DNA from 2 places in the Arhodomonas sp. KWT2 genome. Region 2 is predicted to be linked to the other one. Evidence: riboswitches for the same ligand, from Rfam matches in the RefSeq annotation. Region 2 holds a riboswitch; the other holds the start of a gene.
What was found. A riboswitch is a leader RNA that binds a small molecule or an ion and turns the genes downstream of it on or off. The one in region 2 is predicted to bind thiamine pyrophosphate.
Positions count from the first base shown of each region.

Region 1: it holds a riboswitch for thiamine pyrophosphate, as region 2 does, so the genes downstream of both, thiC (phosphomethylpyrimidine synthase ThiC) here and ACEZHJ_RS11470 (sodium:solute symporter) in region 2, are expected to answer to the same signal.

Region 1 is NZ_JBHFPQ010000050.1:129,713-137,657, reverse strand. Features, by position in the region: gene ACEZHJ_RS15405 (IclR family transcriptional regulator) at 1-47, opposite strand, end outside; gene thiC (phosphomethylpyrimidine synthase ThiC) at 144-2,024, opposite strand; TPP riboswitch at 2,119-2,224, opposite strand; gene ACEZHJ_RS15395 (hypothetical protein) at 2,375-2,614, shown strand; gene hyi (hydroxypyruvate isomerase) at 2,683-3,465, shown strand; gene ACEZHJ_RS15385 (GntR family transcriptional regulator) at 3,475-4,206, opposite strand; gene ACEZHJ_RS15380 (8-oxoguanine deaminase) at 4,295-5,656, opposite strand; gene ACEZHJ_RS15375 (urate hydroxylase PuuD) at 5,664-6,860, opposite strand; gene uraH (hydroxyisourate hydrolase) at 6,900-7,253, opposite strand; gene uraD (2-oxo-4-hydroxy-4-carboxy-5-ureidoimidazoline decarboxylase) at 7,405-7,941, shown strand; gene folD (bifunctional methylenetetrahydrofolate dehydrogenase/methenyltetrahydrofolate cyclohydrolase FolD) at 7,942-7,945, opposite strand, start outside.
Region 2 is NZ_JBHFPQ010000046.1:80,389-88,333, forward strand. Features, by position in the region: gene ACEZHJ_RS11440 (inner membrane protein YpjD) at 1-506, opposite strand, end outside; gene ffh (signal recognition particle protein) at 650-2,053, shown strand; gene rpsP (30S ribosomal protein S16) at 2,159-2,419, shown strand; gene rimM (ribosome maturation factor RimM) at 2,435-2,959, shown strand; gene trmD (tRNA (guanosine(37)-N1)-methyltransferase TrmD) at 2,962-3,714, shown strand; gene rplS (50S ribosomal protein L19) at 3,727-4,107, shown strand; TPP riboswitch at 4,257-4,360, shown strand; gene ACEZHJ_RS11470 (sodium:solute symporter) at 4,350-5,732, shown strand; gene ACEZHJ_RS11475 (proline racemase family protein) at 5,798-6,823, shown strand; gene ald (alanine dehydrogenase) at 6,836-7,945, opposite strand, start outside.

The DNA of each region.
Region 1 (7,945 bases), on a different contig from region 2:
CCGCTGGTGCGTGGCCGGCCGGTGGATCGTGTTTGTCGTTCCGCCAACGTCGTTCCCCGTGGAAGGATTTTCCACAATTGTATGCCATCGGGATGGCGGTGTGGGAGGCGGCGGCCGCCCCGGCGGGGGCGGCCGCACAGCGGTCAGCGGCGATGGTAGATCGCGCCGCCCTGTTCGCGGAAGGTCTGCGCCTTCTCGGCGAGCCCCGTCTCCAGGGCGCTGTCGGCGTCCAGGCCGCGCTCGCGGGCGAACGCCTGGACCTCCTGGGAGATGGCCATGGAGCAGAACTTCGGCCCGCACATGGAGCAGAAGTGGGCGACCTTGTGCGCCTGCTTGGGCAGGGTGGCGTCATGGAACTCCCGGGCGCGCTCCGGATCCAGCCCGAGGTTGAACTGGTCGTCCCAGCGGAACTCGAACCGTGCCTTGGACAGGGCGTTGTCGCGGATCTGTGCCGCCGGATGGCCCTTGGCGAGGTCCGCGGCATGGGCGGCGATGCGGTAGGTGACGATGCCCTCGCGGACGTCGTGCTTGTCCGGCAGCCCCAGGTGCTCCTTGGGGGTGACGTAGCAGAGCATCGCGGTGCCTTCCCAGGCGATGTTGGCCGCCCCGAGCGCGGAGGTGATGTGGTCGTAGCCGGGGGCAATGTCCGTGGCCAGCGGCCCCAGGGTGTAGAACGGCGCCTCGTGGCAGTGGCGCAGCTGCTCGCCCATGTTCTCGCGGATGCGGTGCAGCGGCACGTGACCCGGACCCTCGATCATCACCTGGGCATCGTGGCGCCAGGCGACGTCGGTGAGCTCGCCCAGGGTGCGCAGCTCCGCCATCTGGGCGTCGTCGTTGGCGTCGGCGATGGAGCCGGGGCGCAGGCCGTCGCCCAGTGAGAAGGCCACGTCGTAGGCCTTCATGATCTCGCAGATCTCCTCGAAGCGTTCGTAGAGGAAGGACTCCCGGTGGTGGGCCAGGCACCACTTGGCCATGATCGAGCCGCCGCGGGAGACGATGCCCGTGAGCCGGTCCACGGTCAGGGGGACGAAGGGCAGGCGCACGCCGGCGTGGATGGTGAAGTAGTCCACGCCCTGCTCGGCCTGCTCGATGAGGGTGTCCCGGAAGATCTCCCAGGTCAGGGCCTCGGCCTCGCCGTCGACCTTCTCCAGGGCCTGGTAGATGGGTACCGTGCCGACAGGCACCGGCGAGTTGCGGATCACCCACTCCCGCGTCTCGTGGATGTCCCGGCCGGTGGACAGGTCCATGATCGTGTCCGCCCCCCAGCGGGTGGCCCAGACCATCTTCTCCACCTCCTCGCCGATGGAGGAGGTCACCGCCGAGTTGCCCATGTTGGCGTTGACCTTCACCCTGAAGTTGCGGCCGATGATCATGGGCTCGCTCTCCGGGTGGTTGATGTTCGCCGGGATGATGGCCCGGCCCCGGGCCACCTCGTCGCGCACGAACTCCGGCGTGATGGTCTCCGGCAGGCTCGCGCCCCGGGGCTCGCCCGGGTGGCGGCGGCCCAGGGCGGGATCGTCGCGACTGGCCTCCAGGCGCTGGTTCTCGCGCACGGCGACGAATTCCATCTCCGGGGTGACGATGCCCCGCCGTGCGTAGTGCATCTGGGTGACGTTGGCGCCGCTGCGCGCCCGCCGCGGGGTACGTTCCGCGGGGAAGCGCCAGGTCGTCGTGCCGGCGTCGGCACGCCGCTCGCGGCCGTAGCGCGAGCTCAGATCGTCGAGGCGCTCGCTGTCGCCGCGCTCGGCGATCCAGTCCGCGCGTAGCGGTGCCAGACCCGCGCACAGGTCGATGGCGGCGGCCGGGTCGGTGTACGGGCCGGAGGTGTCGTAGACCGCCAGCGGCGGGTTGGGTTCGGGCCCGTTGCGGGTGGGCGTGTCCGCCTGCACGATCTCGCGCATGGGCACGCGCACGTCCGCACGGCGACCGCTGACGTGGATGCGCCGGGACCCCGGGAACGGCCGGGTCACGGCCTCGCCGAGGGCGGCCGCGGTGCCGCGGATATCGGTATCGGTGTCGTTCATGATGTGTCGCCTCTGCTCGCAGATAGTGAAAAGGCGACGAAAAGGGGGGAGGGAAGGTTGCACGTCCGCGATGACGGCGGACGCCGGCCGGTGGCCGGTGATGTGCAAAGCTCCCTGCGCCGGTACGAACCGGATCAGGTTCCAAGGGACTCTCTCAGCCCGGCATGCGTCGTCGCACCCGGGCACCCCCGCTTCTTCGTCCAGTAACGTCCCCGGCGCGGCCGGGGACTGTCACCGAGACTAGAACCGGCGTGTCTGCCGGTCAAATGCGGGTTTGATCTGGATCAATGCCCCTGTCGCCCCGTTGCGATGTGATCGTCCGGTCATGTTTTGAACGAGCGGAGGCAGTCATGGCCGTAGTCACGAACCAGTCCTGGGATCACCTCGAGTGCCCGGCATGTGCGGCGTGGCAGGTGGTGCCCCGTGGCGCGGCGGTGTCGCTGGAATGCCGCTGCGGCCGGCCGGATCCGGCGGCGCATCTGCGCCGGCCCGCGACCGGCTACGAGGTAATGCTTGCGAGTCAGCGCCGGTCGCTGTTGACCGTCCACGAGCCCGTGCCCGCGGGCGAGGGCCTGCGCGAGGCGGCCTGACCCGTTACCCGGTCCGGCGGGACCCTGCGCTACACTGGCGGTCCATTGCGGACCGCCGGTGAGTTCCCATGCCCCGTTTCGCCGCCAATCTGTCGATGCTGTTCACGGAGCGCCCATTCCCGGCGCGTTTCGAGGCTGCCGCCGCCGCGGGGTTCCGTGGTGTCGAGTGCCATTTCCCCTACGACTATCCGGCGCCGGTGCTCGCCGGCGCCCTGGCGGACAGCGGTCTGAGCCAGGTGCTGTTCAATCTGCCCGCCGGGGACTGGGCCGCCGGCGAGCGCGGGATCGCCTGCCATCCGGACCGCCGGGATGAGTTCCGGGCCGGCGTGGATACCGCGATCCACTACGCTCGCGCGCTGGCGTGCCCGCGGGTGAACTGCCTCGCCGGGCGGCTCCCCGGGGACGTCTCTGCGGAGTGCGCGCGGGAGTGCCTGGTCGACAACCTGCGCTATGCCGCGCCGAGGCTTGCCGACGCCGGCGTGCAGCTGCTCGTCGAGCCGATCAACACCCGCGACGTGCCGGGCTTCTTCCTCTGCCGCTCCGACCAGGCCCTCGGAGTGATGGACGATGCCGGCGTCGCCAATCTCGCGTTGCAGTACGACGTCTACCACATGCAGGTGATGGAGGGGGACCTGGTGCGGCATATCGAGTCCGCGTTCTCCCGCATCGGCCACGTCCAGGTCGCGGACAACCCGGGCCGCCACGAGCCGGGCACCGGGGAGATACATTACCCCTTCGTGTTCGAGCGACTGGACGCGCTCGGCTACGACGGCTGGGTCAGCGCCGAGTACGTGCCCCGCAGCGGTACCGCGGCCGGACTCGGCTGGCTGATGCCCTACCTCCGGGGGTAGGGCGGCGGGTCAGCGCCGGAGGATCTCGGCGAGGTCCACCGGGCGCTCCTCGTCGCTGAGCGCGAGCCGGGATTCCAGGGTGGAGAGGTGCTGGCGCACCAGCGTGGCCGCCTCGTCGCCGCGGCCCTCGGCCAGGCAGCGCACCAGCTCCTGGTGGTCGTCACCGAGGTAGCAGGCGCTCATCCCGGGGGCCTTGTACAGCGCGATCACGATCGAGGTGCGGATCACCAGCTCCCGGAGCATGCGGCCGAGCACCTCGTTAGGCGCGTTGTCCGCCAGGCACAGGTGGAAGGCCATGGAGTGGTGGACCCGGTCCTCCTGGCGGTCGCCGGTGTGGGCGGCGTGCTCGTCGCGGATGATCCGCTCGAGCCGCTCACGGGCATTGCCGCTGAGGCGGCCGGCGAGCTGGCGGGCCACCTCGCCCTCGACCAGCCGCCGGGCGTCGAAGATCTGCCGGGTCTCCTCGACGCTCGGGTGGGCGACCAGCGCCATCTGGTTGGGGCGGCGTACGATGATCTGGTCGGCCGTCAGGCGCGAGAGGGCCTTGCGGACCACCGAGCGGCTGACGCCGAAGAGCTCGCCGAGGGTGATCTCGGGCAGTCGTGTACCCGGTGGCAGCCGCTGGGTCAGCACCGCCTCGTAGATGGCGTCGTAGATGGCGTCGTCGGATGCGCGACGCCCGCGTCCGGGCGTTTCGAGGCCCGCCTGCTCCAGCGGTCGTGGCTCGCGTTGCTGCGCCATGGTCTCCTGCCGCGTCGGGATGTTTAGGGGTTACGGATACCGCTCGAATGTATCGGTTACCCCCGGGCCTCGCAAACGGTGGCGGCGCTCACGCGTGCGCCGCGATCCGCCGGGCGATGTCGTTGTGCCGGCGAACCAGTGCCGGGAGATCCACGTCCGTGAGCGCACCGTCGCGGCCCCGGAGCCGACCGTTGATCAGGCTGAGTGCGACCTGCGGCGGGCGGCAGAACACGAGCGCGGCGAGCGGGTCGTGGACCGCGCCGCCGGCGAGCGGCAGGGTGTCGAGTCGGTAGCCGACGATATCCGCGGCCATGCCGGGGGCAAGGCGGCCGATGTCATTGCGGCCGAGCACTGCGGCGCCGCCGCGGGTGGCGAGGCTCAGTGCCTCCACGGCGCCCATGGCGTCGGGACCGTCCACGAGGCGGTGCAGCAGCATCGTCTGCCGTGCCTCGCCGAGCATGTCCGAGCCGTCGTTCGATGCGGAGCCGTCCACCCCCAGACCGACACGGGCCCCGGCCCGGCGGAGGGCGCGCACCGGGGCGGCGCCCGAGCCCAGGCGCATGTTGGAGCTCGGGCAGTGCGCCACGCCGCAGCGGTGTGCGCCGAGGCGCCGGACCTCGTCGTCTTCCGGGTGCACCATGTGGGCGAACCAGACGTCCTCGCCGCACCAGCCCAGGTCCTCGGCGTATTCCACCGGGGTGCGGCCGAAGCGCTCGAGGCAGTAGGCCGTCTCGTCGCGGGTCTCGGCGAGGTGGGTGTGGCAGTGCACGCCGTAGTGCCGGGCCATCTCCAGGCTCTCGCGCATCAGCGTCTGCGATACGGAGAAGGGCGAGCACGGTGCCAGGGCGATGCGGGTCATCGCATAGTCCGCGTCGTCGTGATGGGTCTCGATCACCCGCTGGCTGTCGGCGAGGATCGCGGCCTCGGACTCGACCACCGAGTCCGGCGGCAGGCCGCCGTCCGATTCGCCCACCGACATGGACCCGCGCCCGGCATGGAAGCGCAGGCCCATCTCTCGCGCGGCGTGGACCTGGTCGTCCAGGCGGGCGCCGTTGGGCCAGAGATAGGTGTGGTCGGCGGCGGTGGTGCAGCCGGAGAGCATGAGCTCGGCCGCCGCGATCCGCGTGCTCACGTCCATCGCCTCCGGATCCAGGCGTGCCCACACCGGGTAGTGGCTCACGAGCCAGTTGAACAGCCCCGCGTCCTGCCCCGCCGGCAGGTTCCGGGTCAGGGTCTGGTAGAAGTGGTGATGGGTGTTCACCAGCCCGGGGATGAGGATGTGCCCGCGGGCGTCGATCACCCGGTCGGCATCGGTGCCGATGCGCGCCGCGGGTCCCACCGCGGCGATGCGGTTGTCCTCGATACGGATGCTGGCGTCGTGGAGCACGCCGCCGTCGTCGCCTTCCATGGTCGCGACGGCCGCGGCGTTGTCGAGGATCAGGCTCGTCATGCCGCTGTCACTCCTTGTTTCGCTCGATCCACGCGCCGAGGGCGGCACGCTCCTCGTCGGTGATGCCGGTGATGTTGCCGAGCGGCATGTAGTGGCTGTCGACGGCGACGCGCTTGATATCCGCGCGGTGTTTGCGGATCTGTGCGGCGGTCTCCAGCACGATGCCGGCGGGCGGGCTGGCGTATCCCGAGAATGAGGGCTCCGGGGCGTGGCAGGTGGTGCAGCGTTCGTCGATGATCGTGTGCACCTGCTCGAAGCTGACCTCGCTCACTGTCCCGCCGGTCCCGTCGCCCGTCAGCATCGAGCGGACCGGCGGGCTCAGAACGGCGACTACCGCGGCGAAGGCCAGCGCGCTCGCGGGCAGTATGAACTGCTTCGCCGCACCGGGCCGGTGACGGATGTTGAAGTAGTGGCGCACGGCCACGCTGATGATCGATACCGCCGCCAGGATCGCCCAGTTCCATGCCGCCGCGTAGGTGCCGGGGAAGTGGTTGCTGATCATGATGAACAGTACCGGCAGGGTGAGGTAGTTGTTATGGCGGCTGCGCAGCAGGCCGTTCTTGCCATAGCGCGGATCCGGCGAGCGGCCTTCCTCCATGGCCCGCACAAGCTCCTTCTGTGAGGGGATGATGACGAAGAACACGTTCGCCACCATGCAGGTGCCGATGGCGGCGCCCACGTGGATGTAGGCGGCGCGGCCGCTGAACACGGTGCTCAGCCCCCACGCCAGGAGCACGATGAGTACGGTGATCAGCGCCGCGAGCAGCCGCGGGCGCTCGCCCAGCCACCGGCAGAGGCCGTCGTAGACAAGCCAGGCGGCCACCAGCGTGGCGATGCCAATGGCCACCGCCTGCCAGGGCTGGAGGGCGGCGACCGCCGGATTGACCATCATCGTCTGTGCGTTGAGGTAGTAGACGATGATCAGCAGGGTGAAACCGCTGATCCAGGTGAAGTAGGCCTCCCACTTGAACCAGTGCAGGGTCTCGGGCAGCTGCGGCGGTGCCACCGCGTACTTCTCGACGAAGTAGAAGCCGCCGCCGTGCACGGCCCAGAGATTGCCGGCGATCCCCGCGGGCTTGCCCGTGCGTTCGAGGTTGTTCTCCAGCCAGTTGAAGTAGAACGACGCCCCGATCCAGGCGATGCCCACGATCAGGTGGATCCAGCGAACCAGCAGGTTCGCCCACTCCATCAGATGCGCTTCCATATCCGAGGGTCCCCGTGAGTCTCGTGCGGCCGGCGGTCTTTAACTGCCCCGGTAGGTGGTGTAGCTGTAGGGTGAGATGAGCAGCGGCACGTGATAGTGCTCGTCGGCATGGGCGATGCCGAAACGCACCACCACTTCGTCGAGGAAGCGGGGCGCGTCGCCGGGCAGGCCCAGCCGGTCGAAGTACTCGCCGACCTGGAAGACGAGCTGGTACTGCCCGGCCCGGAAGGCGTCGCCTTCGAGCAGGGGGCCATCCACGCGGCCGTCGTCGTTGCTCACGGCGTCGGTCAGCGGGGTCAGCACGTTGTCCTCGACCCGTGCCAGCGCGATGCGGATCCCGGAGCCGGGGCGGCCGTGGGCGGTATCCAGTATATGGGTGGTGAGTCGGCCCATGGCACTCTCCTCCTCGTTATTCGCTCGTCAGCGGGTGGGTGACGGTGGTCCCGGTGGCCGTCCGTTGGGAGGTATAAAACACGTTGTCGACAAACGCAAACAAAAGTGTATACATTTTTGGCCGGCTGGTGATGCCAGCCGGAAATGAGTTATGGGGGAAGTCATGGCGGAAGGCGTACTGGAACCGAGACCGAGTCAGCTCAACGAAGACGATTTCGTCGCCCATTACGGCGACGTCTACGAGCACTCGCCGTGGATTGCCCGGCAGGCGTACCGGCGCGGCCTGAGCGTCACCGAGGACACCCCGGATTCGCTCGCGGCGACGATGGCGGCGGTGCTCAATGCTGCCTCCGCGGAGGACCAGCTCGAGGTAATCCGCGCCCACCCGGACCTCGCGGGCAAGGCGGCGGTGCAGGGCGGGCTGACCGACGACTCCGCCCGGGAGCAGGCCGGGGCGGGCCTGGATCAGTGCACGCAGGAGGAGTACGAACGCTTCCAGCGGCTCAACCGGGAGTACTGGGAGCGGTTCAACATGCCCTTCGTGATGGCGGTCAAGGGCCATGACCGCGGGACGATCCTGGAGTCCTTCGGGCGCCGCCTGGAGAACGGCCCGGACGAGGAGCGGCGCACCGCCGTGGCGGAGATCAACCGCATCGCGCGGCTGCGCCTGCTCGACCGGGTGACGTGATCAG
Region 2 (7,945 bases):
AGCCGCAGGAAACCGCCGGGGTGGCGGTTACGGAGCTGGTGCTCCTGGACCGCCAGCACCACGGACTGGGCGGCGGCGATCCCGAGTACGCTGTAGGCGATCACCGAGAGCAGCACGTGGCTGTCGACCCCGGCGAAGCCCACCGGGTTGGTCGTATGGGCCACGCCGAAGAAGTACTGCGTCAGCACCGCGGCGGCGCTGACCGGGAAGACGAGCACGCCGAGGCTCTCCACCGGCTCGCGCACGGCGGCGAGCACCAGCAGCGCCGCCATCACCCAGCCGATCAGCGCCCCGGCGTTGAACAGCCGCAGATCCAGGCCGTTGCTCTGCCAGATGGTCTGGCTGAGGATGACGGCGTGCAGGGCCACGCCGGCCACTGCGAGCGCGATAGCGGCCTGGCGGGTGCCTTCGCGGGCCGGGAGCCGCCGTGTGAGGCGCAGCACGAGGACCACGGTGGCCGCCAGGTAGAGGGCGATGACGGTGATAGTCAGTAAGGGGTGAATCATTCGCGCCGGTGTGCGCTCCTTGAGTTGGCGTCGATCATCGCACACCTTGCTCCGGGCTTCGAGTCCCGGACACGGTCCTCGCCCCGGCATCGCCCCGACCGTTATACTAACGGGCTGTCGACGAATATCCATTGGAGCGCGCCATGTTCAGCAGTCTCAGCGAACGGCTCGAGGGCATCAGCAAGCGCCTGCGCGGCCAGGGGCGGTTAACGGAGGACAACATCCGCGACACCCTCCGCGAGGTGCGCATGGCGCTGCTCGAGGCGGATGTCGCGCTGCCGGTGGTCAAGTCCTTCGTCAACGACGTCCGTGAGCGTGCCCTCGGCTCGGAGGTGATGAAGAGCCTCTCGCCGGGGCAGGCCTTCGTGAAGATCGTGCGCGACGAGCTCGTGCGCGTGATGGGCGAGGAGAACACCGGCCTGGACCTGGCCACCCGCCCGCCCGCAGTGGTCCTGGTGGCGGGGCTGCAGGGCTCCGGCAAGACCACCAGTATCGCCAAGCTCGGGCGCTGGCTCGCCGAGCGTGAGAAAAAGAAGGTCCTCACCGTATCCCTGGACGTCTACCGTCCCGCCGCCATCGATCAGCTCGAGCGCCTCGCCGGCGAGGTGGGCGTGGATTTCCAGCCCACCCAGACCAGCGACGACCCGGTGACCGCGGCCGAGGCGGCCGTGGACCGTGCCCGGCGCGAGTACTACGACGTCCTGCTGGTCGACACCGCCGGCCGGCTGCACGTCGACGAGACGATGATGGACGAGGTCAAGCGCGTGCACGGCGCCCTCGATCCGGTGGAGACGCTGTTCGTCGTCGACAGCATGACCGGCCAGGACGCCGTCAACACCGCCAAGGCGTTCGACGAGGCGCTGCCCCTCACCGGTGTGGTCCTCACCAAGACCGACGGCGACGCCCGCGGCGGTGCGGCGCTGTCGATCCGCTACATCACCGGCAAGCCCATCAAGTTCCTCGGTGTCGGCGAGAAGACCGACGCCCTCGAGCCCTTCCACCCGGACCGGGTGGCCTCCCGCATCCTCGGCATGGGCGACGTGCTCAGCCTCGTCGAGGAGGTCGAGCGCTCGGTGGACAAGAGCGAAGCCGAGAAGATGGCTTCCAAGCTCAAGAAGGGCAAGGGCTTCGATCTCGACGACCTGCGCAAGCAGATGCAGCAGATCAACAAGATGGGCGGCATGGGCGGGTTGATGGACAAGCTCCCCGGCATGGGCAAGCTCACCGAGCAGATGCAGGACCAGGTCGGTGAGAAGCAGATCCGTCGCCAGATCGCGATCATCGACTCCATGACCCCGCGCGAGCGGCGCCGCCCCGACATCATCAGCGGCTCGCGCAAGCGCCGCATCGCTCGCGGCAGCGGGCTGCAGGTGCAGGACGTCAACCGCCTGCTCAAGCAGCACAAGCAGATGCAGAAGATGATGAAGCAGATGAAGAAGGGCGGGATGCAGAAGATGATGCGCCAGTTCGGCGGCGGCGGAGGCGGCGGCTTTCCACCGGGGGGCGGCGGCATGCCGCCCGGCGGCCCGTCCGGTTTCCTGCGGTGATGCCCCGTCGGGGCGGTTTTACATCGGCGCGGTTTCAAGTAGACTTGCGCGTTTTACATCGGTAGCCCAGTTCTGTTTGCCGATCACAGGGGATTAACGAACACGATGGTAACCATTCGTCTAGCTCGCACTGGCGCGAAGAAGCGGCCCTTCTACCACCTGATCGTTACCGACAGCCGCAACCCGCGGGACGGTCGGTTCATCGAGCGCCTCGGGTTCTATAACCCGGTCGCGACCGGTCAGGAAGTCTCGCTCAAGCTCGAGCTCGAGCGTGTCGACCACTGGCTCGAGCGTGGCGCCCGTCCGACCGAGAGTGCCGAGGGGCTGATCCGCAAGGCGCGCAAGGGCGCGGCCGCGGAGGCGTAACGACCCGGGAGGCGGCTGGTGCAGCGTGGCGCGCAGGATGACCCGCCCGTGGTGCTGGGCGAGATCGTGGGCGTTCACGGTGTGCAGGGCTGGGTCAAGGTGTATTCCTGGACCCGGCCGATGGATAACATCCTCGGCTTCACCGAGTGGCAGCTGCTCGACGATGCCGGCGCCGCGCGTACTCTGAAGCTGCGTTCGGGCCGGCAACAGGGCAAGGGCCTGATCGCGCATCTGGAGGGCGTCGAAGACCGCGATGCGGCGCGGGCGCTCATCGGGCGACAGATCGCCGTGCCCCGCTCGGCGCTGCCGCCGGCGGAAGAGGGTGAGTACTACTGGCACGACCTCGTCGGGCTCGAGGTCGTCAACCGCGAGGGCGTGGTCCTCGGCCGTGTCAGGCGGCTGATGGAGACCGGGGCGAACGACGTGATGGTCGTGGCCGGCGAGCGCGAGCGGCTGATCCCGTTCGTCGTCGACGTCTTCGTCCTCGACGTCGATCTCGGCGCGGGGCGCCTGGAGGTCGACTGGGACCCGGAAGACTGACGGTGCGCTTCGATGTCGTCACGATCTTCCCGGAGATGCTCCGGGCGATCACGGAATCCGGGGTGACCCGGCGCGCGGTGGAGCGCGGGCTGATCGAGATCGCCCCGCAGGACCCGCGGGACTACACGACGGACCGCCACCGCACGGTGGACGACCGGCCCTACGGCGGCGGTCCCGGCATGGTCATGAAGGTCCAGCCGTTGCGCGACGCGATACACGCGGCGCGTTCGGCGGTGCCGACGCCGGCGACGGTGGTCTATCTCAGCCCTCAGGGCCGGCCGCTGGACCAGGCGACGGTGAGCGAGCTGGCGCGGCTGCCGCGGCTCATTCTGCTGTGCGGCCGCTACGAGGGTGTGGACGAGCGCCTGATCGCCGCGGAGGTGGATCGCGAGATCTCGGTCGGGGATTTCGTGGTCAGTGGCGGCGAGCTGCCGGCGATGATGCTCATCGATGCGGTGAGCCGGCTGGTGCCCGGGGTGCTCGGGCATGTGGATTCCGCCGAGGAGGATTCCTTCACGGCGGGATTGCTGGACTGCCCGCACTATACGCGTCCGGAGTCCATCGACGGGCGCGACGTGCCGGCGGTGCTGCTCGGCGGCGATCACCAGGCGGTGGCGCGCTGGCGGCGCAAGCAGGCGTTGGGACGGACTTGGCTGCGGCGCCCTGAGCTGCTGTCCGGGCGGGAGCTGGACGGCGACGCGCAGGCGCTACTGGAAGAATTCATCGAGGAGTACCGAGGGGACTCGGAACGCTAGGGGTTTGTGGTCATGAGCAACATCATCAAAGAGCTTGAGCGGGAACAGATCGAAAAGTCCGGGCGCAGCCTCGACGCGTTCGCACCCGGTGACACCGTGCTGGTGAACGTCTGGGTCAAGGAGGGCAACCGCGAGCGTGTGCAGCCCTTCGAGGGCGTGGTCATCGCCAAGCGCAACCGCGGCGTGAACTCCGCGTTCACCGTGCGCAAGACCTCCCACGGCGAGGGCGTCGAGCGCGTCTTCCCGCTGCACAGCCCGGTGATCGAGAGCATCAAGGTCAAGCGCAAGGGCGACGTGCGCCGCGCCAAGCTCTACTATCTCCGCGATCGTCAGGGCAAGGCCGCCCGCATCAAGGAGAAGATCCGCACCAAGGGTGCGAAGCAGGGCGCCTGAGGCGCAACGCCCGTCCGTGTCCCCCGCGCCGGGGGGCGCGCGAGCGTGACGAAGGCCATCGGCACCCCGTGCCGGTGGCCTTTTTCGTGGCACCGCCGGATTTGCCATCGGCGCGGCTGCGCGCGAGAATCACCGACTCACCACAATCCGACCGTCGCCAGGGGAGTCCGTCACGGACTGAGAGTGCGCGCCGCGCAGACCCTGGAACCTGATCCGGATCATACCGGCGGAGGTAGCGCGACATGTACCTGACCCTTGCCACGCTCGGCGTGGCCCTCATCGCCTTTACCTGGATCGGCCTGCGTGCCCGTGCCACCTCGGCCGGGCTGGACGACTACGTCACCGCCCGCAACAGCCAGGGCGCGACCGTGCTGGGCCTGTCCTTCCTCGCCTCCGGCATGGGGGCATGGATCCTTTTCGCCCCGCCGGAGGTGGGCGCCTTCGTGGGGCCGGTGGCCCTCGCCGGCTATGCCGTCGGTGCCGCGCTGCCGTTCCTGGTCTTCGCGCTCTGCGGCCCGGCGATCCGGTCCCGGGTGCCCCAGGGGCGCAGCATCGGCGACTTCGCGGAGGCCTGTTACGGGACGGCGGTGCGGCGCTGGGTGGCGCTGATCTCCGTGCTCTACATGCTGTGCTTCCTCGCCGCGGAACTCACCGCCATCGGCGCGATCACCGCGCTGCTGTCGGATCTGGACGGCGGCGTGGTCGTGGTAGCCGTGGCGGTGGCGACCCTCGCCTACACCGCCGCCGGCGGACTGCGCGCGAGCCTGGAGACGGACCGCTGGCAGGCCTGGCTGCTGCTTGCCTTATTGGCCCTGGTGACCGGTGTCGCCCTGGGCGGGACGGGACGGCCGCCGGCGGCGTCGGCGATGCCCTCGGTGCCGCTGGCGGACGGCCTGGCGGTGGCACTGGCGCTGGTGCTCGCGGTGACCGCCGCCAACCTCTTCCACCAGGGCTACTGGCAGCGGGTCTGGGCCGCTCGGGACGCGCGTGTGCTCGGGCGCGGGGCGCTCCTCGGGGCCGGCACCACCGTCGTGGTGGTCGCGGTGATCGGTGCCCTGGGCATCGTCGCGGCGATGACCGGACTGTCCCTCGGCGATCCGCCGATCCCTTTCTTCGCGCTGCTCAATGCCGCCCCCGCATGGGTGACCCTGCCGGCGCTGGTCCTGGCGGTCACGCTGGTGGCGTCGTCCGTGGACACGCTGCAGAACGGCATCGCCTCGCTGGCGGTCACCGAGGCCCGCGGCCTGTCGCTCGGTGCGGCCCGCTGGGTGACCGTGGTGCTGATGGTGCCGGTGGTGGCCGTCGCGTTGCAGGGCCTGTCCGTGCTGCGACTGTTCCTCATCGCCGACCTGCTGTGCGCGACCACGGTGGTGCCGGTGCTCATGGGACTGTGGCGGCGGACCACGCCGGCCGCCGCGGTGGCCGGCACCGCCGCCGGTCTCGCGGGTTCCATTGTGCCGGGCTGGTGGCAGGGTGGCGGTCCCGTCGCCGGCCTCCATGCGGCCTCGTTCCCCGGTGGGGCGCCGACCCTGGGGCCTTTCGCCGGGGCGATGATCGCCTCTACGGCGGTCTGCCTGCTGGTGGCACTGCTCGTGCCCGGACGCGAGGCCGTCGCCCGGGCCTGAATGGTTCCGTGGCCGCCTTTCCGGGCGGCGGTTAGAATGGCGGTTTTTTCGACGGGGGAGTGCCCATGGCGGAGAAGACGGCCTACACGGTGGTGGACATGCACACGGCGGGCGAGCCGGTGCGTATCTTCACGGGCGGGTTGCCCGAGCTGGCCGGCGAGACCCTGCTCGATCGCCGGCGCGACGCGATGGATCACCACGACCACGTGCGCCGGCGCCTGATGCTGGAGCCCCGCGGGCATGCCGACATGTACGGCGTGTGGCCGACGCGGGCGAGCCATCCGGATGCCGCCATGGCGGTGCTGTTCACCCACAACGAGGGCTATAGCACCATGTGCGGGCACGCCACCATCGCCCTGGGTCGGTATGCGGTGGACCAGGGGCTGGTGACCCTGGGTCCGGACGGCGCCGACTTCGTGCTGGAGTGCCCCTGCGGGCCGGTCACCGTGCATGTGCACGCGGACGCCGATGGTGCCCCGGGGGACGTGAGCTTCGACAGCGTGCCGGCCTTCGCCAGCCACCTGGACGCCGACGTGACCGTGCCGGAGTACGGCCGTATCGCCGTGGACGTCGCCTATGGCGGGGCGTTCTACGTGATCGTGCCCGCCTCGCGGCTGGGGCTCGATCTCTTCGCCACCCCCTACGAGCAGCTGCTCCACGCCGCCCGCGCCATGACCGCTGCGGCCCGCGAGCAGCTCAGCGTGAGCCATCCGGACGCCGACGACCTCGGTTTCATCTACGGCACCATTCTCACCGACGACGTCCCGCCGAGCAGCGAGGCACCGAGCCACAACGTGTGCATCTTCGGCGGCGGGCAGGTGGATCGCAGCCCCACCGGCTCCGGCGTCACCGCGCGGCTCGCGCTCGCCCACGCCCGCGGGCTGATCGAGCCGGGACAGACGCGGACGTTCCGCGGCATCGCCGGGGTGGACTTCACCGCCGCGGTGCGCGGGGCCGCCGCCGACGGCAGCGTGGTCGTCACCGTGGGTGGCCGCGGCCACTACGTCGGTGAGGCGCGGTTCGTGGTCGAGGCCGGCGACCCGCTGGCCGACGGCGTCGCCCTGCCGGACGAGCTGTGGGGGCGGCGCTGAGCGCGCCCCCACTCATCCCTTGAGGGCCTCCCGGGGGGGCAGGTAGCGGTAGCCCAGCTCCTCGGCAACGGCGCGGTAGGTCACGTGCCCGCGGCAGACGTTGAGGCCGTCGAGGAGGTGCGGGTCCTCGGCCAGCGCCTGCGGGAAGCCCTTGTCCGCCAGGGCGAGGGCATAGGGCAGGGTGACGTTGTTGAGCGCGAGCGTGGAGGTGCGGGGCACCGCGCCCGGCATGTTCGCCACGCAGTAGTGGACCACGCCGTCGACGACGAAGGTCGGCTCGTCGTGGGTGGTGGGGTGGGAGGTCTCGAAGCAGCCGCCCTGGTCGATGGCGACGTCCACGAGCACGCTGCCGGTGCGCATGCGCGAGACCATCTCGCGACTGACGAGCTTCGGGGTCTCCGCGCCGGTGACAAGCACTGCGCCGATCACCAGGTCCGCGTCGAGGACCTGGTCCTCCAGGCTCTGGCGGGTGGCGTAGATGGTGGTCAACGCCGGTCCGAAGTGCGTGGCGAGGCGGCGCAGCACCCCGACGTCGCGGTCGAGCACGACGGTGTCGGCGCCCAGGCCGATGGCCATCGCGATGGCGTTCTCGCCGACCACGCCGCCACCGATCACCACGACGCGCGCCGGCGGTACGCCCGGAACCCCGCCGACGAGCACACCGCCGCCCCCGGCCGCCTTCTCCAGGCAGTGGGCGCCGGCCTGGATGGACATCCGGCCCGCGACCTGCGACATGGGCGCGAGCAGGGGCAGGCCGCCGTGGCCGTCCGTGACCGTCTCGTAGGCGATGCACACGGCGCCGCTGTCGACCAGGTCGTGGGTCTGCTCCGGGTCCGGGGCGAGGTGCAGGTAGGTGAACAGGATCTGGTCCGCCCGGAGCTGCCGGCGCTCCTCGCGCTGGGGTTCCTTGACCTTGACCACCAGCTCGGCCTCGGCATAGATGCGCTCCGGCGTGTCGCTGATCCTGGCGCCGGCGCGCTCGTAGTCCGCGTCGGCGTAGCCCACGCCGATGCCGGCGTCGTGCTCGACGAGCACCTCGTGGCCGTGGGCGACGAACTCGCGCACGCTGTCCGGGGTGAGGCCGACCCGGTACTCCCGGTTCTTGATTTCGCGTGGCACACC